Regions from separate parts of the Roseateles albus genome, predicted to be linked through region 1. Evidence: predicted binding sites of a transcription regulator. Region 1 holds the regulator's gene; the other holds the start of a gene.
The links. Region 1 encodes LexA, which represses DNA repair genes until DNA is damaged. Its sites were predicted from a motif close to ACTGTATNNNNATACAGT; they were not measured.
Positions count from the first base shown of each region.

Region 1 (9,094 bases):
CAAAGAGTCGGTGCCGCCGCTGCGCGTGCCAGCGCCCGCGCAGTTGCAACTGCCTGCCTTGCCGCCGCTGCCCGCCACGACCGAGCAGGCTGAACGGGCCTCGACTGAAAACTCAGTCCCGCCAGCCAGTCCGCACAAGCAAGACGCCGCCGCGCCTCCGGTCAAAGAGCTTGTAGCTACCCTGCCAGTGGCCGGCGCTGCGAGGACTGAAACAACGAAGACCGAAACAACGAAGGTCGAAGCAACTAAAGCCGAAGTCAAAACCGAAGCGAAAGCAGATGCAAAGCCGGAGCCGAAGGTTGAGCCCAAGCCCTCGGCAAAGCCCAGCGATAAAGCGCCGGACAAGAAAGTCGCTGAGCACCATCCTGACAAGGCAGCTTCGCAGCAAGAGGCCGCAAGGGTGCAGCTCTTGCTGGAAGGCAAGACCGCACAAGCCAAGGCCGCCGAAGCGGGGCAGCGTGCGATCGTTCAGGTAGGGGCTTATGCCGATACGAATGCAGCGCAAGAGGTTCGTGCCAAGGTCGAAAAGCTGGGCTTGAAAACCTACACGCAGGTGCTTGAAACGCCCGCAGGCAAGCGCGTGCGGGTGCGAGTTGGGCCTTTCGCCAGCAAGGAAGAAGCCGACAAGGCCGCCGCAAAACTGCGCGCCAGCGGCCTGTCGCCCGCCGTGCTGACGCTTTGAAGAACGGCTTGAGTCGCGCGGTGGCCTTGATTGAGTAATGTGACGAGTTGGGTCGACTGGGCCTTGTTGGGCCTGCTGGCCGTGTCGGCCCTGCTGGGCCTGTGGCGCGGTCTGGTGTTCGAGCTCTTGTCGATCGCGGGTTGGCTGATGGCTTATTTTGGTGCGCCGATCTTGGCTCCCTTGGTGGAATCATGGTTGCCGCAGCAACGTTTCGAGGCCAGCTTGTTGCATGTGCTGGGCTTGTGCCTGAGTTTTATATTGATTTTGCTGGTCTGGACCCTGGGTGCAAAGCTGGTGCGGGCCTTGCTTCACGCCACGCCTTTGAGTCTGGTGGATCGTTTGCTGGGTTGTATTTTTGGATTTTTGCGCGGTTTGCTGGTGTGCTTGATCTTGGCAGTCTTGGTGGGCATGACGCCGGCCAAGGATTGGTCAAGCTGGCACGATTCACAGTTGGCCGCTGGCTTGCAAAAAGTGCTGAATGAAGTTCGACCGGCCTTGCCGGATGAGCTGTTGAAATTGATCCCGGCCTGAGTTTTTACTCAGGCCCTGAATATTGTTGTGTCCCCTCAAGACAAGGAAATACCATGTGCGGCATCGTCGGCGTGATCTCTCGCTCACCGGTCAACCAGCTGATCTATGACGGCCTGCTGCTTTTGCAGCATCGCGGTCAAGATGCCGCTGGCATCGTCACCATGCAAGGCAATAAATGCTTTATGCACAAGGCCCGCGGCATGGTGCGCGACGTGTTTCGTACCCGCAATATGCGCGCCTTGCCCGGCAATATTGGCCTGGGGCAGACACGCTACCCCACCGCCGGCAACGCCTATAACGAAGAAGAGGCGCAGCCTTTCTACGTCAACGCGCCTTTTGGTCTGGTGCTGGTGCACAACGGTAACTTGACCAATGCGCAACGCCTCAAGACTGAGCTTTACGACATCGACCGCCGCCACATCAACACCGAGAGCGATTCGGAAGTTCTGCTCAATGTGTTGGCGCATGAAATTGAGCAGGTGGTGCGTGACGCGCCGCTGACCCCCGAAGGCATGTTCAAGGCCGTTAGCGCGGTGCATAAGCGCATCAAGGGCTCTTATGCGGTGATCGCGCTGATCGCGGGTCACGGCATGTTGGCGTTTCGCGACCCCTTTGGTATCCGCCCGCTGTGTTTCGGTCAGGCCGAAGATGGCGAGCATATGGTCGCCAGTGAAAGCGTGGCACTCGAAGGCACCGGCTTCAAATTGACGCGCGATGTCGCGCCCGGCGAGGCCCTGTTCATCGATATGCAAGGCAAATTGCACACCCAGCAATGCGCTGAGAATCCCACGCTGAACCCCTGCATGTTCGAGTTCGTTTACCTGGCGCGCCCGGACTCCGTGATGGACGGCATCTCGGTCTACCAAGCGCGCCTGAATATGGGTGAGACCCTGGCTCAGCGTTTGATTTCCACCATGCCGCCAAGCGATATCGACGTGGTGATCCCGATCCCGGAGTCCAGCCGGCCGTCCGCGATGCAACTGGCGCACCGCATCGGCAAGCCTTACCGGGAAGGCTTCGTCAAAAACCGCTATGTCGGCCGCACCTTCATCATGCCGGGCCAGGGCGAGCGTAAAAAATCAGTGCGCCAAAAGCTCAATGCGATCGGCTTGGAGTTCAAAAACCGCAATGTCTTGCTGGTTGACGACTCGATCGTGCGCGGCACCACCTCGAAAGAAATCGTGCAGATGGCGCGTGAGGCCGGGGCACGCAAGGTCTATTTGGCCTCGGCAGCGCCGCCGGTGCGCTTTCGCAATGTCTACGGCATCGACATGCCGACCAGCGAAGAGTTGGTTGCACACAACCGCAGCAACGAGGAAATTCGTCAGTTCATCGGCGCCGACGCCCTGATCTATCAAGATGTTGATGCGATGAAGCGTGTTGTCGCCGCCTTGCAACCGGCCTTGCAGGGGTTTGAGGCCTCTTGCTTTGACGGTGTCTATGTCACCGGTGATGTGACTGCCGAAGACTTCGCCAAGCTCGAAGCGCAGCGGCGCAGCCAGGGTGAAGAAGAAGACGGCCCAGCGCGCACAAGGCTGGCCTTGCAAAGTGGGGGTGAGGGCCGATGAGCAACGCGGTTAGCAAAGACGCGGCCCGCCGTTTGGCCCGCGCGCAATTACCGGACGGTTTGCGCCCCGAGACCTTGGCCGTACGCACGGCCTTGGCGCCCAGCCAGCATGGCGAAAACTCCGAAGCGCTGTTCTTGACCAGCGCCTATGTGCAGCCCGACGCCGAAACTTCCGCACAGCGCTTCGCAGCGTCGGAGGATTTCACCTATTCGCGCACCAGCAATCCGACCGTGCGTAGCTTGGAGATGCGTCTGGCCGCGATGGAGGGAACGGAAGCCGCCATCGCTACCTCGACCGGCATGAGCGCCATCCTCTTGCTCTGCATGGGCTTGCTCAAAGCAGGCGACCATGTGATTTGCTCGCGTTCGGTGTTCGGTTCGACCATTAATTTGTTTGCCAAAGAGTTCGGCAAGTTCGGCGTCGAGACCAGTTTTGTTTCGCAGACCGATTTGCAGGAATGGCAATCTGCAGTTCGTCCGAACACACGCATTTTCTTTGCCGAGACACCGACCAACCCGCTCACCGAGATTTGCGATATCCGGGCGCTGGCCGATATAGCGCATGCGTGCGGCGCCTTGCTGGTGGTGGACAACACCTATTCGACACCAGCCTTGCAGCAACCGGCCAAGCTCGGTGCGGATCTGATCATGCATTCGGCGACCAAGTATATGGATGGTCAGGGCCGAGTCATGGCAGGGGCTTTGTGTGGCCCCAACCATCTGATCAAGGACGTTTTTGCGCCGGTCTTGCGCACCGTTGGCATGACGCTCGCACCGTTCAATGCCTGGGTTGTTCTCAAAGGTCTGGAGACGCTCAGCCTGCGCATGCGTGCGCAAAGCGAGCAGGCCCTGGCCGTGGCGCGTTGGCTGGAGGCCCGGCCCGAAGTGGCTCGCGTCTATTGCCCCTCGCTGCCTTCGCATCCCCAGCATGAGCTGGCGATGCGTCAGCAATCGGGGCAGGGCGGGGCAGTGTTGTCGTTTGAGCTTCGGGCGCCAACGCCCGAAGCGGCAAGAGCGGCCGCTTTTCACGTAATCGACAGCACGCGTGTGCTGAGCATCGCCACCAATCTGGGCGACACCAAGTCCATCATCACGCACCCGGCCACCACTTCGCATGGGCGCCTCAGCGAAGCTCAGCGCCAAGCCGCCGGTCTCAGCCAAGGGCTGATCCGCCTGGCCGTGGGGCTGGAGCATGTGGACGACATCACCGACGATTTGCTGCGTGGACTTTCTACCTTGACCGCCCTATGAGCCTGAATTCAAACACTCCCATCCGCACGCGTATCGCGCCATCGCCCACCGGCTTCTTGCACCTGGGTACGGCCCGCACGGCCCTGTATTCCTGGGCTTTTGCGCGCCACTTTGGCGGCAAGTTTGTGCTGCGCATCGAAGACACCGACGTGGCACGCTCGACCCAGGACTCGGTCGAGCAGATCCTTGCCTCGATGAAATGGCTGGGTCTGGACTATGACGAAGGTCCGATCTATCAAATGCAGCGCCTGGAGCGCTATAGCGCCGTGGTGGAACAGTTGATTGCTGAAGGCAAGGCCTACCGCTGCTATTGCTCGCCGGCCGAACTCGACGAGATGCGTGAGGCCCAACGCGCACGCGGTGAAAAAACGCATTACGACCGTCGCTGGCGGCCGGAGCCGGGCAAGGTCTTGCCTGCAGCACCCGAAGGCGTGCAAGCGGTTGTGCGTTTCAAGAATCCGCTTGAGGGCGATGTGACTTGGGATGATGTGGTCAAAGGTCCGATCACCATCAATAACCGCGAGATCGATGACCTGATCATCGTGCGCCCGGATGGCGTGCCGACCTATAACTTCTGCGTCGTGGTCGACGATTGGGACATGGCCATCAGCCATGTCTTCCGCGGCGATGAGCATGTCAACAACACGCCCTGGCAGATCAATATCTTCAACGCACTCGGTGCACCATTGCCGCGTTTCGGTCATGTGCCGGTGATTCTGGGTGACGACGGCCAGAAGCTGTCCAAGCGTCGTGGCGCTGTCAGCGTGACTGCTTACGAAGATGCGGGCTATCTGCCCGAGGCAATGTTGAATTACCTGTCGCGCCTGGGTTGGAGTCACGGTGATGAAGAGTTGTTCTCGCGCGAGCAACTGGTGTCGTGGTTTGACGGCACGCACCTGAGCAAGAGTCCGGCGCAATGGGATCCGGCCAAGCTGGAATGGGTGAACAGCCAGTACATCAAGCAAGCCGATGACGAGCGATTGGCCGTTCTGGTAGCTGCTCAATTACTAAAGCGTGGCCTGAATGTCGATGCTGAGGCCTTGGTTCCCATGTGCGCGCTCTTCAAAGACCGCTGCGCGACCACGGTCGCATTGGCGGACTGGCTGAGCATGTACTTCGCGCCGGTCCAGCCCAGCGCTGAAGATTTGGCGGCGCATGTCACCGAAACGGTAAAACCAGCGCTGCAAGCCTTGGCCGCTAAGTTTGCGGAGATTGACTGGAACAAGGTCGCCATTGCCGCTGCGATCAAGGAAACCGTCGCCGCGCATGGTCTGAAGATGCCGCTTTTGGCGATGCCGGTGCGGGCATTGGTGTGCGGACGGGTGCAAACCCCGAGCGTTGATGCTGTGTTGGCACTGTTTCCAAAAGAAATTGTGATCGAACGCTTGCGCAACTCATAAAATTCGTACTACAATCTACGTCTTGCTTGAACAGCGCGAAACGACAAGGCCTTGGAATTCAAGGTTTTGGAAGTTTTAAGGGGGTATAGCTCAGCTGGGAGAGCGCTTGCATGGCATGCAAGAGGTCAACGGTTCGATCCCGTTTATCTCCACCAAATATTATCGGTATAATGTTGATACTATTTGGATGGCGCGCAGTTCAGGAAGTTAGAAGGTTTAGTCCCCTTCGTCTAGAGGCCTAGGACACCACCCTTTCACGGTGACTACAGGGGTTCGAATCCCCTAGGGGACGCCAAGTTTTACAAAGCTTGGTAGTTGTTTGAAAATTTCAAAACAACTACAAATTTGTTAAGTATATATGTGATACACTTATATGCATGGAGTGGTAGTTCAGTTGGTTAGAATACCGGCCTGTCACGCCGGGGGTCGCGGGTTCGAGTCCCGTCCACTCCGCCAAAATTGTGACGTTCAGCAAGATGCTGAATTGGTTTGAAGCAGCGAAGTATTTGCTGTTAGGTATCGCTAAAAGCGGCCAAGATATTGGCCGCTTGTTTTTGAGTAGTGCAGTATTGAATAATCAAGCTTGAACAGCGCGATGCCCGGAATTTGGGGGTATAGCTCAGCTGGGAGAGCGCTTGCATGGCATGCAAGAGGTCAACGGTTCGATCCCGTTTATCTCCACCATTTGCTTTAGGGCGAGTGGCAGGCGCGCAGTTCAGGTGATTAAAATTTGAAGGTTTAGTCCCCTTCGTCTAGAGGCCTAGGACACCACCCTTTCACGGTGACTACAGGGGTTCGAATCCCCTAGGGGACGCCAAGTTTGACAATGCTTGGTATTCGTCGCAAAGATGAATACAAATTTTGTTCGATGCGCTGAAGCAATTCAATGCATTTGGAGTGGTAGTTCAGTTGGTTAGAATACCGGCCTGTCACGCCGGGGGTCGCGGGTTCGAGTCCCGTCCACTCCGCCAATATTGAAAGCCCCGGAAACATTTGTTTCCGGGGCTTTTTCTTTTACTGGTACAGCTTAGGCATCCTATAGCCAGTGCTGCATCATTTTGGATGTACAGCAAGATATCTCAGCCAATAAGATATCTCAGCCAATAAGATATCTCAGTCAATAGAAGCCGAGTTTGTCTGCAAGTCAAACTCAGCTTCACGATAGTTCAGAGAAACATCTGATTTCTTATCAATCCCACCGCCAAGCCCTCAAGCGAGAAACTCTCGTCGCCGGACTTGATGAGAATGGGTGAGAACTCAGGGTTCTCTGGCAAGAGCTCAATACCGCTGCGGCTGCGCTTAAAACGTTTCACCGTGACTTCGTCGCCAATACGGGCCACCACGATTTGGCCATTGCTGGCTTCACTGATCTTCTGGACGGCGAGCAAGTCGCCGTCCATGATGCCAATGTCTTTCATGCTCATGCCCCGCACCTTGAGCAAGAAATCCGGTTGGCGAGCGAACATATTCGCTTCAACGGTATAACTTTGTTCAATATGTTCTTGTGCCAGGATGGGCTGGCCTGCCGCTACCCGGCCTACCAGCGGCAAGGTGAGCTGCGCCAAACTCGCCAAAGGCAGGCTGAATTGAGTGCCAAACGATCGCTGTTTTGACTCTGATTCGGGAGCCTTGCGGCCGTCTCTCGCGTCCCGAGCCTCGTTCAAGGCGCGTAATGTGTCAGACTTCAGCCTGATGCCTCTCGAGGTGCCGCCGACCAATTCGATCACGCCTTTGCGGGCAAGGGCTTGCAGATGTTCTTCGGCGGCATTGGCGGAGCGAAATCCTAACTCTCGTGCAATTTCGGCTCGGGTTGGCGGCGCACCGGTGCTTTCAATGGCGCTGCGTACCAAGTCGAGGATTTGCTGCTGGCGGGCGGTGAGTTTGGGGCTGACATCCATGGAAGTCCTCTTTTATTGCTGGCCTGAATATATATCCAGTAACTGTATTTTCATCCAGGTTGACGAAAATTGCAAAACACAAATGAACTGATCAGTGGTTTGTCCCAAACAAACCGTGCGGATTTGGTGGTGATATTGGGCACCGGCGGCACGATTGCCGGCACAGCGCAAGATGCAGCCGACAACGTCGGCTATCAGGCGGCGCAGTTGGGCGTTGCAGAATTGGTGCAGGCTATTCCGCCTTTGGGGCGACGGCGGCTAGAAACCGAGCAAGTTGCCCAACTAGACAGCAAGGACATGGACTTTGCGACATGGCAAAAGCTCGCTGTACGCGTGGCAGCGCATCTGGCCAGGCCCGAAGTTGCAGGCATCGTCATCACCCACGGTACCGACACCTTGGAGGAAACCGCTTACTTTTTGCATCGCGTATTGGCACCTAGCAAGCCCTTGGTGCTGACCGCTGCGATGCGGCCTGCGACAGCGCTGCAAACCGACGGTCCGCAGAATTTGCTGGATGCCGTCAATGTCGCACTTGACCCTCAAGCGCATGGCGTGCTGGTCGTTTTTGCGGGTGCCGTGCATTCGGCCGCTCAAGTGCGCAAGATTCACAGCTACCGGGTGGATGCTTTCGCTTCGGTCGATGGCGCGCGGCTGGCAGTGGTGGAAGAGGGCGCGGTGCGATGGCTGGGCGCGCTTGAAGCCGGACAGCCGCCCTTTGGGCTGAGCCTTGTCAGTGCCGCAGCAGCGAACTGGCCCCGCGTGGAAGTTTTGCTGAACTACGCCGGCGCTGATGGTGCGATGGTCGATGCGCTGGTCAATTCCGGCGTGAATGGGCTGGTGGTAGCAGGCACCGGCAATGGCAGTCTGTCGCTGAAATTGGACGCCGCCTTGCGCGCAGCCCAGGCACGGGGGGTGGCCGTGCTGCGCAGCACTCGCTGTGATGCCGGCCCGGTGACCGAGTCCGCAGACGCCTTGCCCAGCGCCGGTGCGCTTAGCCCGGTCAAGGCCCGGGTCGAGTTGCTGCTCAGGCTGATGGCGGCCGGCTGACTGGCCGCCATCGAGTCTTAGACCACTGTCAAGGTCACGTCGATATTGCCGCGCGTGGCGTTGGAGTAGGGGCAGACTTGGTGGGCAGCTTGGACCAACTGTTCTGCTGCTTCACGCTCCATGCCGGGCAGGCTGATATGCAAGGCCACCTGGATGCTGAAGCCGGTTGGAATTGGGCCAATGCCCACATCGGCGGTGATGGAAAGATCCGCCGGCAGGGCCGTCTTCGTCTTGCCCGCTACGGCCTTCATCGCGCCAATGAAACAGGCCGAATAGCCCGCCGCAAACAACTGCTCCGGATTGGTGCCAGGGCCACCTGCGCCGCCCAGTTCTTTGGGGGTCGACAAGGTGACGCTGAGCGCGCCGTCCGGGGTTGCCGAGGTGCCTTCGCGGCCACCGGTGGAAGTTGCGTGGGCGGTGTAGAGAACTTTTTCGAGTGCCATTTTGCTGAAGTCTTTCTTCAAGGTTTGAGGGAAGGAACGGGGGAGTTATTGAGCTGCTGGCGCAGCTGATGCAGGCGCTGCGTCAGTGATTGGAGCTCTTCAAGCGTGCAGGCGGTCGCGCAGGCCATTTGTGGCGGAATCTGGCGGGCTCGCACGCGTAGCGCGTTACCTGCTTCACTCAGGAAAATATCGACCCGGCGCTCATCGTCAAGAGCGCGTCGTCGATTGATCAAGCCATTGTTTTCGAGGCGTTTGAGCAAGGGCGTTAGGGTGCC
Region 1 covers NZ_JAQQXT010000016.1:75,518-84,611, forward strand. The annotation lists gene PRZ03_RS20755 (SPOR domain-containing protein) at 1-682, shown strand, start outside; gene PRZ03_RS20760 (CvpA family protein) at 722-1,213, shown strand; gene purF (amidophosphoribosyltransferase) at 1,267-2,781, shown strand; gene PRZ03_RS20770 (O-succinylhomoserine sulfhydrylase) at 2,778-4,031, shown strand; gene gltX (glutamate--tRNA ligase) at 4,028-5,431, shown strand; tRNA gene PRZ03_RS20780 (tRNA-Ala) at 5,511-5,586, shown strand; tRNA gene PRZ03_RS20785 (tRNA-Glu) at 5,651-5,726, shown strand; tRNA gene PRZ03_RS20790 (tRNA-Asp) at 5,811-5,887, shown strand; tRNA gene PRZ03_RS20795 (tRNA-Ala) at 6,040-6,115, shown strand; tRNA gene PRZ03_RS20800 (tRNA-Glu) at 6,173-6,248, shown strand; tRNA gene PRZ03_RS20805 (tRNA-Asp) at 6,326-6,402, shown strand; gene lexA (transcriptional repressor LexA) at 6,598-7,329, opposite strand; gene PRZ03_RS20815 (asparaginase) at 7,429-8,376, shown strand; gene PRZ03_RS20820 (organic hydroperoxide resistance protein) at 8,394-8,819, opposite strand; gene PRZ03_RS20825 (MarR family winged helix-turn-helix transcriptional regulator) at 8,837-9,094, opposite strand, start outside.

Region 2 (9,094 bases), on a different contig from region 1:
GTCGCGGCTTCGGCCATCGAATCGGCGGCGATGATGGGCAGGCCGGATTCGGCCAGCATCTTCTTGCCCAGGTCTTCGTTGGTGCCCTTCATGCGCACCACCAGCGGCACGGACAGGTTCACGGCCTTGCAGGCGGTGATCACGCCTTCAGCGATGGTGTCGCACTTCATGATGCCGCCGAAGATATTGACCAGGATGCCCTTGACGTCCGGGTTCTTCAGCATGATCTTGAAGGCTTCGGTGACCTTCTCGGCCGTGGCGCCGCCGCCCACGTCCAGGAAGTTGGCCGGCTCGCCGCCGAACAACTTGATGGTGTCCATGGTGGCCATGGCCAGACCGGCACCGTTCACCAAGCAGCCAATATTGCCGTCGAGCGAGATATAGGCCAAGTCAAACTTGGACGCTTCGACTTCGGCCGGATCCTCTTCGTCCAGGTCGCGGTAAGCGACGACTTCCGGATGACGGAACAAGGCGTTGGCGTCGAAATTGAACTTGGCGTCCAGGGCGATCAGATTGCCCTTGGAGTCGCAGTTCAGCGGGTTGATCTCGACCAGCGACGCGTCGGTCTCCATGAAGCACTTGTAGAGCTTGGCGAAGATATCGACGGCTTGGTCGATCGAAGCGCCGGTCAGGCCGATAGCGGCGGCGATCTTGCGCGACTGCGCTTCGGTCAGGCCGGCCAGCGGGTCGACCATCTCAGTGATGATTTTCTCGGGCGTGGAATGAGCCACTTCCTCAATGTCCATGCCGCCTTCGCTTGAAGCGATGAAGGCGACCTTCTGCGTGCCGCGGTCGGTGACCAGCGAGACGTAGAGCTCATTCTTGATGTCGGCACCGTCTTCGATGTACAGGCGGCGAACCTTCTGGCCGACAGGGCCGGTCTGGTGCGTGACCAGTTGCATGCCCAGGATCTGCTCGGACAGTGCCTTGACGTCTTCCAGCGTGCGACCTAGCTTGACGCCGCCGCCCTTGCCGCGGCCGCCGGCGTGGATCTGCGCCTTCACGACCCAGACCGGGCCGCCCAACTTCTGTGCGGCTTCGACCGCTTCTTGCACCGTGAAGGCAGGAATGCCACGCGGCACAGGCACGCCGAATTGGCGCAGGATTTCCTTGGCCTGGTACTCGTGAATCTTCATAGGGGTCTCGCTTTTGGAAAGGTCAGGAAGAGGAGGTGAAAGCGGGCATCGCAGCGGGCAAGGCCGTCAGGGCCGAGACGCTGCGAAACCAGCGAGGGTAATGAGTTTGCACCGTTGGCCCGTCAATGCGAAGTGCGTGACAACGATTGAGTTGGAACGGGGCCTGGCCGTCGGCGCTGCCTTCGCGTGTGTCGAGCACGATGCCGGCAAAGGCCTGAATCACGGCGGACGGCAGCACCTGGCACATTTCGGTCAGGTGAGTACAACCTTTGATGCCCGCCAAACGCTCTTTGACACCGAGTCTGAAGCCCTGCATCAAATTGAGTCCGACCAAAGCCGCGTAGGCGTCGCCATGCTGGTCACAAGCGCCGGGGTAAGGCATCCAGCTGGTTTGTGAGCCAGCTTCCAGAATATTGGTCTTGTCGTCCACCACCAGGCGCAACTGCATCGCGTGGATGGGTTCGCCCGCCAAGCGTGTGCCGCCGGCGACCGCCATGTCGCGCGTCTTGGTATCCGTCAACTCGGCGTCGACGTCATACAAGCCGTCGGCGCGCGCGAACACCTGCACATCAATGGCGCGGCGATGCATCAAACGGCGCTCGGCGAAAGGATTGGATAGGGGCATGTCTTGAAAACGGCTTCACACAAAACACTGCCTGCGGCCCAAATGGTCGGCAGGCAGGGACATGTGTAGGCTCACAATGTAGCATGCTGCGCCGCCGCAAGGCTTTCGCGAAACTGTCAAGACGGGCATGAACCCTGGCTTTTTGCGCGATGTTGTGAGGCTGGACAAGCATCAATCGTCGTCCCAACGCAGCAGCTTTCGAATCGTTTCGGGGCTGAAGCCGCGCGCCGTCATGAAGCGGATCTGCTTGGCCTTGGCCGCTGCGTCAGGCGGCGCATGGGCTCCGAATTTGCGTAAGTAGATGATTTTGGCGCGCTCAAGCTCGGCCGCCTTGAGCTCGGACATTGCCTCGGCACTCAGGCTCAGCCCATGTTGAGCCAACTCTTGCTTGATACGCAGGTTGCCATAACGCGAGGCTCGCGCATGCACCCGGGACTCGACAAAGCGCTGATCGCTCAGATAGCCTTGAGCCTGCAGCCAGTCCAGCAACAAGTCGAGTTCGGCCTGGGCATCCATTACAAGGCTCGGCTCGCCTTCAGCGGCCGGAGCAGCTTTGCGCTGAATGTTCTGTAGCTTGCGGCGAAGCTCGACTCGGCTGTGCTCGCGCTGGGACAGCAGGGAAATGGCGCGCATTTTCAAGGACAGCGGTTTCATTTCTGTTTGCGCAGCGCATGGCGGGCCCGCAGCAAGGCGGGGCCACTTCAGTTCTATCAGGACGCAGCGACTTGCAGCGACAGGCCCTGCCGCTGATCTACTGCCATTGGAATCAAACCCGGCAAGCTGCCGTTCTGCCGCCAAGCAGGAGCCGCCTGCGTATCCGACCAATACTCGTCAATGCTGACGATCAAGTCTCGCTCAATGCCAAAGAAACTATTGGCGTAGAAAGACTGAGCGCCATGATCAACCCGCACCAAGCTGTGCACGCGCCGGCGCGACTGCGCGTCCGCTGACGCCGACGCTTGCCCCGCAGCGCCCAGCGCATTCAACTCCAGCAGATGAATCGTCCAGCCCTCGGGGTAGACGGCATTGACATGGACGATGGCCACAGCGCCCTCGAAGCGCTCAGACGTCGCCCACCATTGGCAACAGGCTTCCGGATGCAGCAAGGCTTGCGCGGCGGCCCATTCGCGCGCTTGGTACAGCGCCCAAAAGCGCTGCACCAGATTCAGATCGGCGGCTGGACCGCTCATGCTCGGTGCCTTACGAAGCTCAAGCAGCGGCCGTGCCTGCCAACAGGGGCACGCCCAGCGAGTCGCGCACCTTGTTCTCGATTTCATGCGCGATATCGGGGTTCTCGCGCAGGAATTCGCGCGCATTGTCCTTGCCTTGGCCGATCTTTTCGCCGTTATAGGCATACCAGGAGCCGGACTTTTCGACCACCTTGGCGATCACACCCATATCGATGATCTCGCCTTCGCGGCTGATGCCTTCGCCGTAAAGAATGTCGAATTCGGCGGTCTTGAACGGCGGCGCGACCTTGTTCTTGACCACCTTGACCTTGGTTTCGCTGCCGATCACTTCATCGCCCTTCTTGATCGAGCCGATGCGGCGGATGTCCAAGCGCACCGAGGCGTAGAACTTCAGCGCGTTACCGCCGGTAGTGGTCTCGGGGCTGCCGAACATCACGCCGATCTTCATGCGGATCTGGTTAATGAAGATGACCATGCAATTGGCCTTCTTGATGGTGGCGGTCAGCTTGCGCAGCGCCTGGCTCATCAAACGGGCTTGCAAGCCGGGCAAGGAGTCGCCCATTTCACCTTCCAACTCGGCCTTGGGCGTCAAGGCCGCGACCGAGTCGACGACGATCAGGTCGACCGCGCCGGAGCGCACCAGCGCGTCGACGATCTCGAGCGCCTGCTCGCCGGTATCGGGCTGGCTGATCAACAGGTCTTGCAGATTGACGCCAAGCTTTTGCGCATATTGAATGTCCAGCGCATGCTCGGCATCAATGAAGGCGCAAACGCCGCTGAGCTTTTGCATCTCGGCGATCACCTGCAGCGTCAGCGTGGTCTTGCCCGAGGATTCTGGGCCGTAAATCTCGACCACCCGGCCGCGCGGCAGGCCGCCAACGCCCAGCGCGATGTCCAGGCCCAGAGAGCCGGTAGAGACGACCTGAATGTCCTCGATCACCTCGCCATCGGCCAGGCGCATGATGGAGCCCTTGCCAAATTGCTTTTCGATTTGGCTGAGCGCGGCCTGCAAGGCCTTGGCCTTCTCTGGGTTGACGGTGTTGGCGGTTTTGACTGGGGCGTCCATGAAGTTCTCCTGAATGAGCTGGCCGAATTATGGCGCAACCTGAGGTTTTGTACAGTAGTTTTTGAGATTGCAGCCAAAAGACCAGCAAGTTCATCCATCGTACAAAGCCAGTAGCTCATAGGGTGAGCTACATCCAGAAAAACTCCTGGCTTAGGCTGGCAATTTCAGCAAGCCAATCGGCGCCCTCCCGCTGGCCGCCGAGATCAGACCCAGCACGCGGGTCGGCTCGGCCCCCAACATCGACCAAGTGAAGCGCCAGCTCCAGTTGCCACCCAAGACGCCGGGCACATTCATCCGGTGTTCACCGCCCAGGCCCAAAACATCTTGCAGCGGGAACACCGCCAAATTGGCGACCGAATTGCAGCAGGCGCGAATCATCGCCCAGTGCACATCCTGCTCGCCGCAAGCCAGGTAGGCGCCGGCATAGGCGCGCTCATGCGGCGCAGCCTTGTCCCACCAACCACGCACGGTGTCGTTGTCATGGGTGCCGGTATAGACCACACAGTTGCGCGGCCACATATGCGGCAAGAACTCATGCGTCGCGTCGCCGCCAAAGCCGAACTGCAAGATCTTCATACCCGGAAAACCGCAGCCGTCGCGCAGCGCATGCACATCCGGCGTGATGAAGCCCAGGTCTTCCGCGACGATGGGCAAGGCGCCGAGCGCTGCCGCTATGGCGTCGAACAAGGCCTGGCCGGGGCCGGTGATCCATTGGCCTTGCTTTGCATCGGGGCTGCTGGCCGGGATTTCGTAATAGCCGGCAAAGCCCCGGAAATGGTCAATGCGGAACACATCGGCCTGACTCAGCGCACGTTTGACGCGCGCCGTCCACCAGCTGTAGTTATCTGCCGCCATGGCCTCCCAGCGGTAAAGAGGGTTGCCCCAGCGCTGCCCTTCCAGCGACATCGCATCGGGTGGCACGCCGGCCACGACCGTGGTCTGGAAGTTCTCATCTAGGTGATAAAGCTCGGGGCGCGACCAGCAGTCGGCACTGTCATGCGCGACGAAGATAGGCAGGTCGCCCATGATGGACACGCCCTTGCTATTGGCATAGGACTTGAGCGCGCCGATCTGGCTGTCAAACGCCCATTGCACAAACTGCCAGAAGCGGTACTCGTCGGCATGGCTGAGCCGCGCTGCGGCCAAGGCCTCAGGCTCGCGCCGCGCCAAGGCCGGTGCCCAGCTCCACCAGGGCAGACCATTCAGCGGAGAGCGGATCGCCATGAAGAGCGCGTAGTCGTCCAACCAATCGTTTTGGGCCTCGCACCAGGCGGCAAAAGCCGCGCGGTCCTCGGCGCTGGCCTTGGCGAAGAAGCCTGCCGATGCCAAGCGCAGCTGCTGCTCGCGCCAAGGCAGCACGCGGCCGTAATCGGCTACTTGTGCGTTAAAGCCGTCGGCGGGCAAATGCGGCGGCGCCAACCAACCTTTGGCGATCAGCGGTTCAAACGCCACCATCCACTGGCTGCCGGCAAAGGCCGATACGCCTTGGTAAGGCGAATCGCCGGGGCCGATCGGCGTGGTCGGCAGCAACTGCCAGATGCTCTGGCCGGCGCTGTGCAGCCAATCGACAAAAGCATAAGCGTCGGGACCGAAGTCGCCCATGCCATGCGGGCCGGGCAAGGAAGTGATGTGCAAGAGCACACCAGCGGAGCGTTGATTGAGGTTCATCGTTGCTTTCTCAGTCATGACGCAGCAAAAGCAAGCTGCGCCCGGGGATGGTCATTGTCTGACCTGTGTGGAAAATTTGATCCGTGGCTGGCAGCACGCCGCTGCTGTCCAGCGCCAAGCGCCAGGCGCCGCCGCAGAGTTTGAAGGCCAGCTCTTGAGGCTCGGGGTTGAACACCACCATCAGACGCGGCTGGCTGGCGCCGGCCTCGAACATCTGCGCCGCGAAAGCATGGCTGGAAGCATCAAACCAGTCTTGCTGCTGCATCTCTAGGCCCGCCGGCGTGAACCAGCGCAGGCGCGCGGCGGCGTCGCCGACGTCTTCCCGGGCCGAGGCAAACCAGGCGTCATGGCGCAGCAAAGGCTCTTGGCGGCGCAGCGCCAAGAGCTGCGCGACAAAAGCTTGCGTATCTGCTTCAGCTTCGGCCCAGCTCAGCCAGGTCGTCGCGTTGTCCTGGCAATAGGCATTGTTATTGCCGCCCTGGCTGTTGCCGATCTCGTCCCCGGCGCACAGCATCGGCGTACCCTGGGCCAGCAGCAGCGTGGCCAGCATGGCGCGGCGCACGCGCAAGCGAGTTGCGCGAATGGCGGCGTCATCGCTCGGCCCCTCAAACCCAAAATTGGCGCACAGCTCACCATCACGTCCATCGCGGTTGTTTTCGCCGTTAGCGTGGTTGTGCTTGGTCGAGAAGCTCACCACATCGGCCAAGACATAACCATCATGCACAGAGACAAAATTGACCGAGGCGCTGGGCCGGCGGCTGCCGTGGTGGAACAGATCGCTGGAAGCCATGAAGCGCCGCGCCAGCTCGCCACGACCGACACTGGGCTTGTCCGAGCGCAGCCAATAGCCGCGCACCGCGTCGCGGAACTTGTCATTCCAGTCCAGAAAGCGGCCCGGGAAGCGCCCAACCTGGTAGCCCTCATGGCCGGCGTCCCAGGGCTCCGAGATCAGATGCACGCCGGCCAGCAGCGGGTCCTGACGCAAGGCGGTAAAGAATGCCGCTTGCGGGTCAAAGCCATGGTGGGTGCGGCCCAGCACCGGGGCCAAATCAAACCGGAAGCCGTCGACGCCCATCTCGCCGACCCAGTAGCGCAGCGAGTCCAGCACCAGCTGCGCGACACGTGGATGGGCGCAGTTGACGGTATTACCGCAGGCGCTGACATTTTCATAACGGCTTTTGTCATCGGCAACCAGACGGTAATAGCTGCGGTTGTCCAAGCCCCTGAAGCTCAGGGTCGGGCCGAACTCATTGCCCTCGGGCGTGTGGTTGTAGACCACGTCCAGCACCACCTCCAGCCCGGCCGCGTGCAGCTCGCGCACCATCGCACGAAACTCCTCCCGCACGGCGCTCGGGTCGTCCCGGTGCCGGGCCTGCGCCAGACCAGGGTCCGGGCTGAAAAAACCCAGGCTGTTATAGCCCCAGTAATTGGGCTTGCCCAGGTCGGCCAGATGCGGCTCATCGATGTGGAAGTGGACCGGCAGCAGAGACAGGGTCGTCACGCCCAAGGCCTTGAAATGTGCCAGCGCGACCGGATGCGCCAGGCCGGCATAAGTGCCCTGCAGCTCGGCCGGCAGGCCCGGCAGTCGCTTGGAAAAGCCCTTTACATGGACTTCATACAGCACCAAATCGGCCGTCGCATGGCGCGGCGCATTCAGGCGCGGGCTGCTGGCGGGCTCCAAACCTGGCGCCACCCGCGCCTTCAGCGCTTGTAGCGCGTTGTCGCGCGTATCGAAGGAGCGCGGGCCGTCCGGATGACCCAGCTCATAGCCATGCTGCTCGGGGCCCCAATTGAAATGGCCGACGATCTCGCGCGCATAGGGATCGAGCAGCAGCTTATGCGCGTTGAAGCGATAACCATGCTCGGGCGCGTAGGGGCCGTGGGCGCGCAGGCCGTAGACCAGACCCGCGCCGAGGCCGGGCAAGAAGCCGTGGAAGACCGCGTCGTCATGGCCCGGCAAGTCAAAGCGACGCAGCTCACGCTGGCCCGAAGCATCGAAGATGCACAGCTCGATGCGCGTTGCACCTTCCGAGAACACGGCAAAGTTGATGCCGCCGTCGCGCGGCGTGGCGCCCAGTGGCTCGTGGCGCCCGGGCAAAAGTTTTGTTGGCAATGCAGACATAAATCAACAGGGTCTCAAGCAGGCACAAGAAATAGGCAGGCCAGCGGCGGCAAGCTCAGCACAATCGACTGCGCTTGGCCCTGTGTGGCCACGGGCTCAGCACGCAGCTGTCCGGCTTGATTGCCCATATTGCTGCCGCCGTAATGCGCAGAATCGGTATTCAGGGCTTCAGTCCAGATCGCATAGCCGGCCGGCACACCCAGACGATAGCCATGGCGCGGCACTGGGGTGAGGTTGCTCACAACAATGACCGGTGGTGCTGAGCCCTCGTCTTTGCGCAGCCAGGCCAAAACCGAATGCTCGGCGTCCGCTGCGTCCAGCCACTCGAAACCGGCGGCCTCGCAGTCAAGCCGATGCAGCGCCGGCTGCGCGCGGTAAAGGGTATTCAAATCGCGCACCAAGCGCTGCACGCCGGCATGCGCGGGCTGCTCCAGCAAGGCCCATGGCAATTCAGCGTCATGATTCCATTCGCTGCTTTGAGCGAACTCCTGGCCCATGAACAGCAGCTTCTTGCCCGGATGGCCCCACATAAAGCCGTAATAGGCGCGCAGATTGGCGAACTTCTGCCAGGCGTCGCCGGGCATTTTGTTCAGCATAGCCCCCTTGCCATGCACAACCTCGTCATGCGAGATTGGCAGCACAAAGTTTTCGCTGAAGGCATAGACCAGGCCGAAGGTCATCTTGTCATGGTGCCAGCGCCGGTGAACCGGGTCTTCCTGCATGTATTTGAGCGTGTCATTCATCCAGCCCATATTCCATTTGTAGTGAAAGCCTAGGCCGCCTGCCGAGGTCGGCGCCGAGACGCCGGGGAAGCTGGTCGACTCCTCGGCCATGGTAATGGCGCCTGGCGAGGCCTGACCTAATTGCTCATTCATGCGGCGCAACAGGGCGATCGCCTCAAAGTTCTCGCGCCCTCCTTCGCTATTCGGAACCCACTCACCGGCCGGGCGCGAATAGTCGCGGTAAAGCATGGACGCGACCGCATCGACGCGCAGGCCGTCCACGCCCCAGCGCTCGGTCCAGTACAGCGCATTGCCGACCAGGAATTGGCGCACCTCGTTGCGGCCAAAGTTGTAGATCAGCGTATTCCAGTCGCGATGGAAGCCCTCGCGCGGGTCGGCATATTCGTACAGTTGCGTGCCGTCAAAATTCGCCAAACCATGAGCGTCGGCGGGGAAATGCGCCGGCACCCAGTCCAGCAGCAGCCCCAAGCCACGCGCATGGCAGGCCGCCACAAAACGGGCAAAACCCTCGGGCGGGCCGAAGCGTGCACTGGGCGCATACAGG
Region 2 covers NZ_JAQQXT010000001.1:208,215-217,308, reverse strand. The annotation lists gene sucC (ADP-forming succinate--CoA ligase subunit beta) at 1-1,136, opposite strand, end outside; gene PRZ03_RS00890 (DUF2889 domain-containing protein) at 1,159-1,761, opposite strand; gene recX (recombination regulator RecX) at 1,933-2,415, opposite strand; gene PRZ03_RS00880 (hypothetical protein) at 2,472-2,951, opposite strand; gene recA (recombinase RecA) at 2,971-4,017, opposite strand; gene malQ (4-alpha-glucanotransferase) at 4,168-5,685, opposite strand; gene glgX (glycogen debranching protein GlgX) at 5,696-7,807, opposite strand; gene glgB (1,4-alpha-glucan branching protein GlgB) at 7,822-9,094, opposite strand, start outside.
Region 2: recA (recombinase RecA) is a predicted target of LexA. The motif match lies at 4,056-4,073, and genes of this name have one in related genera.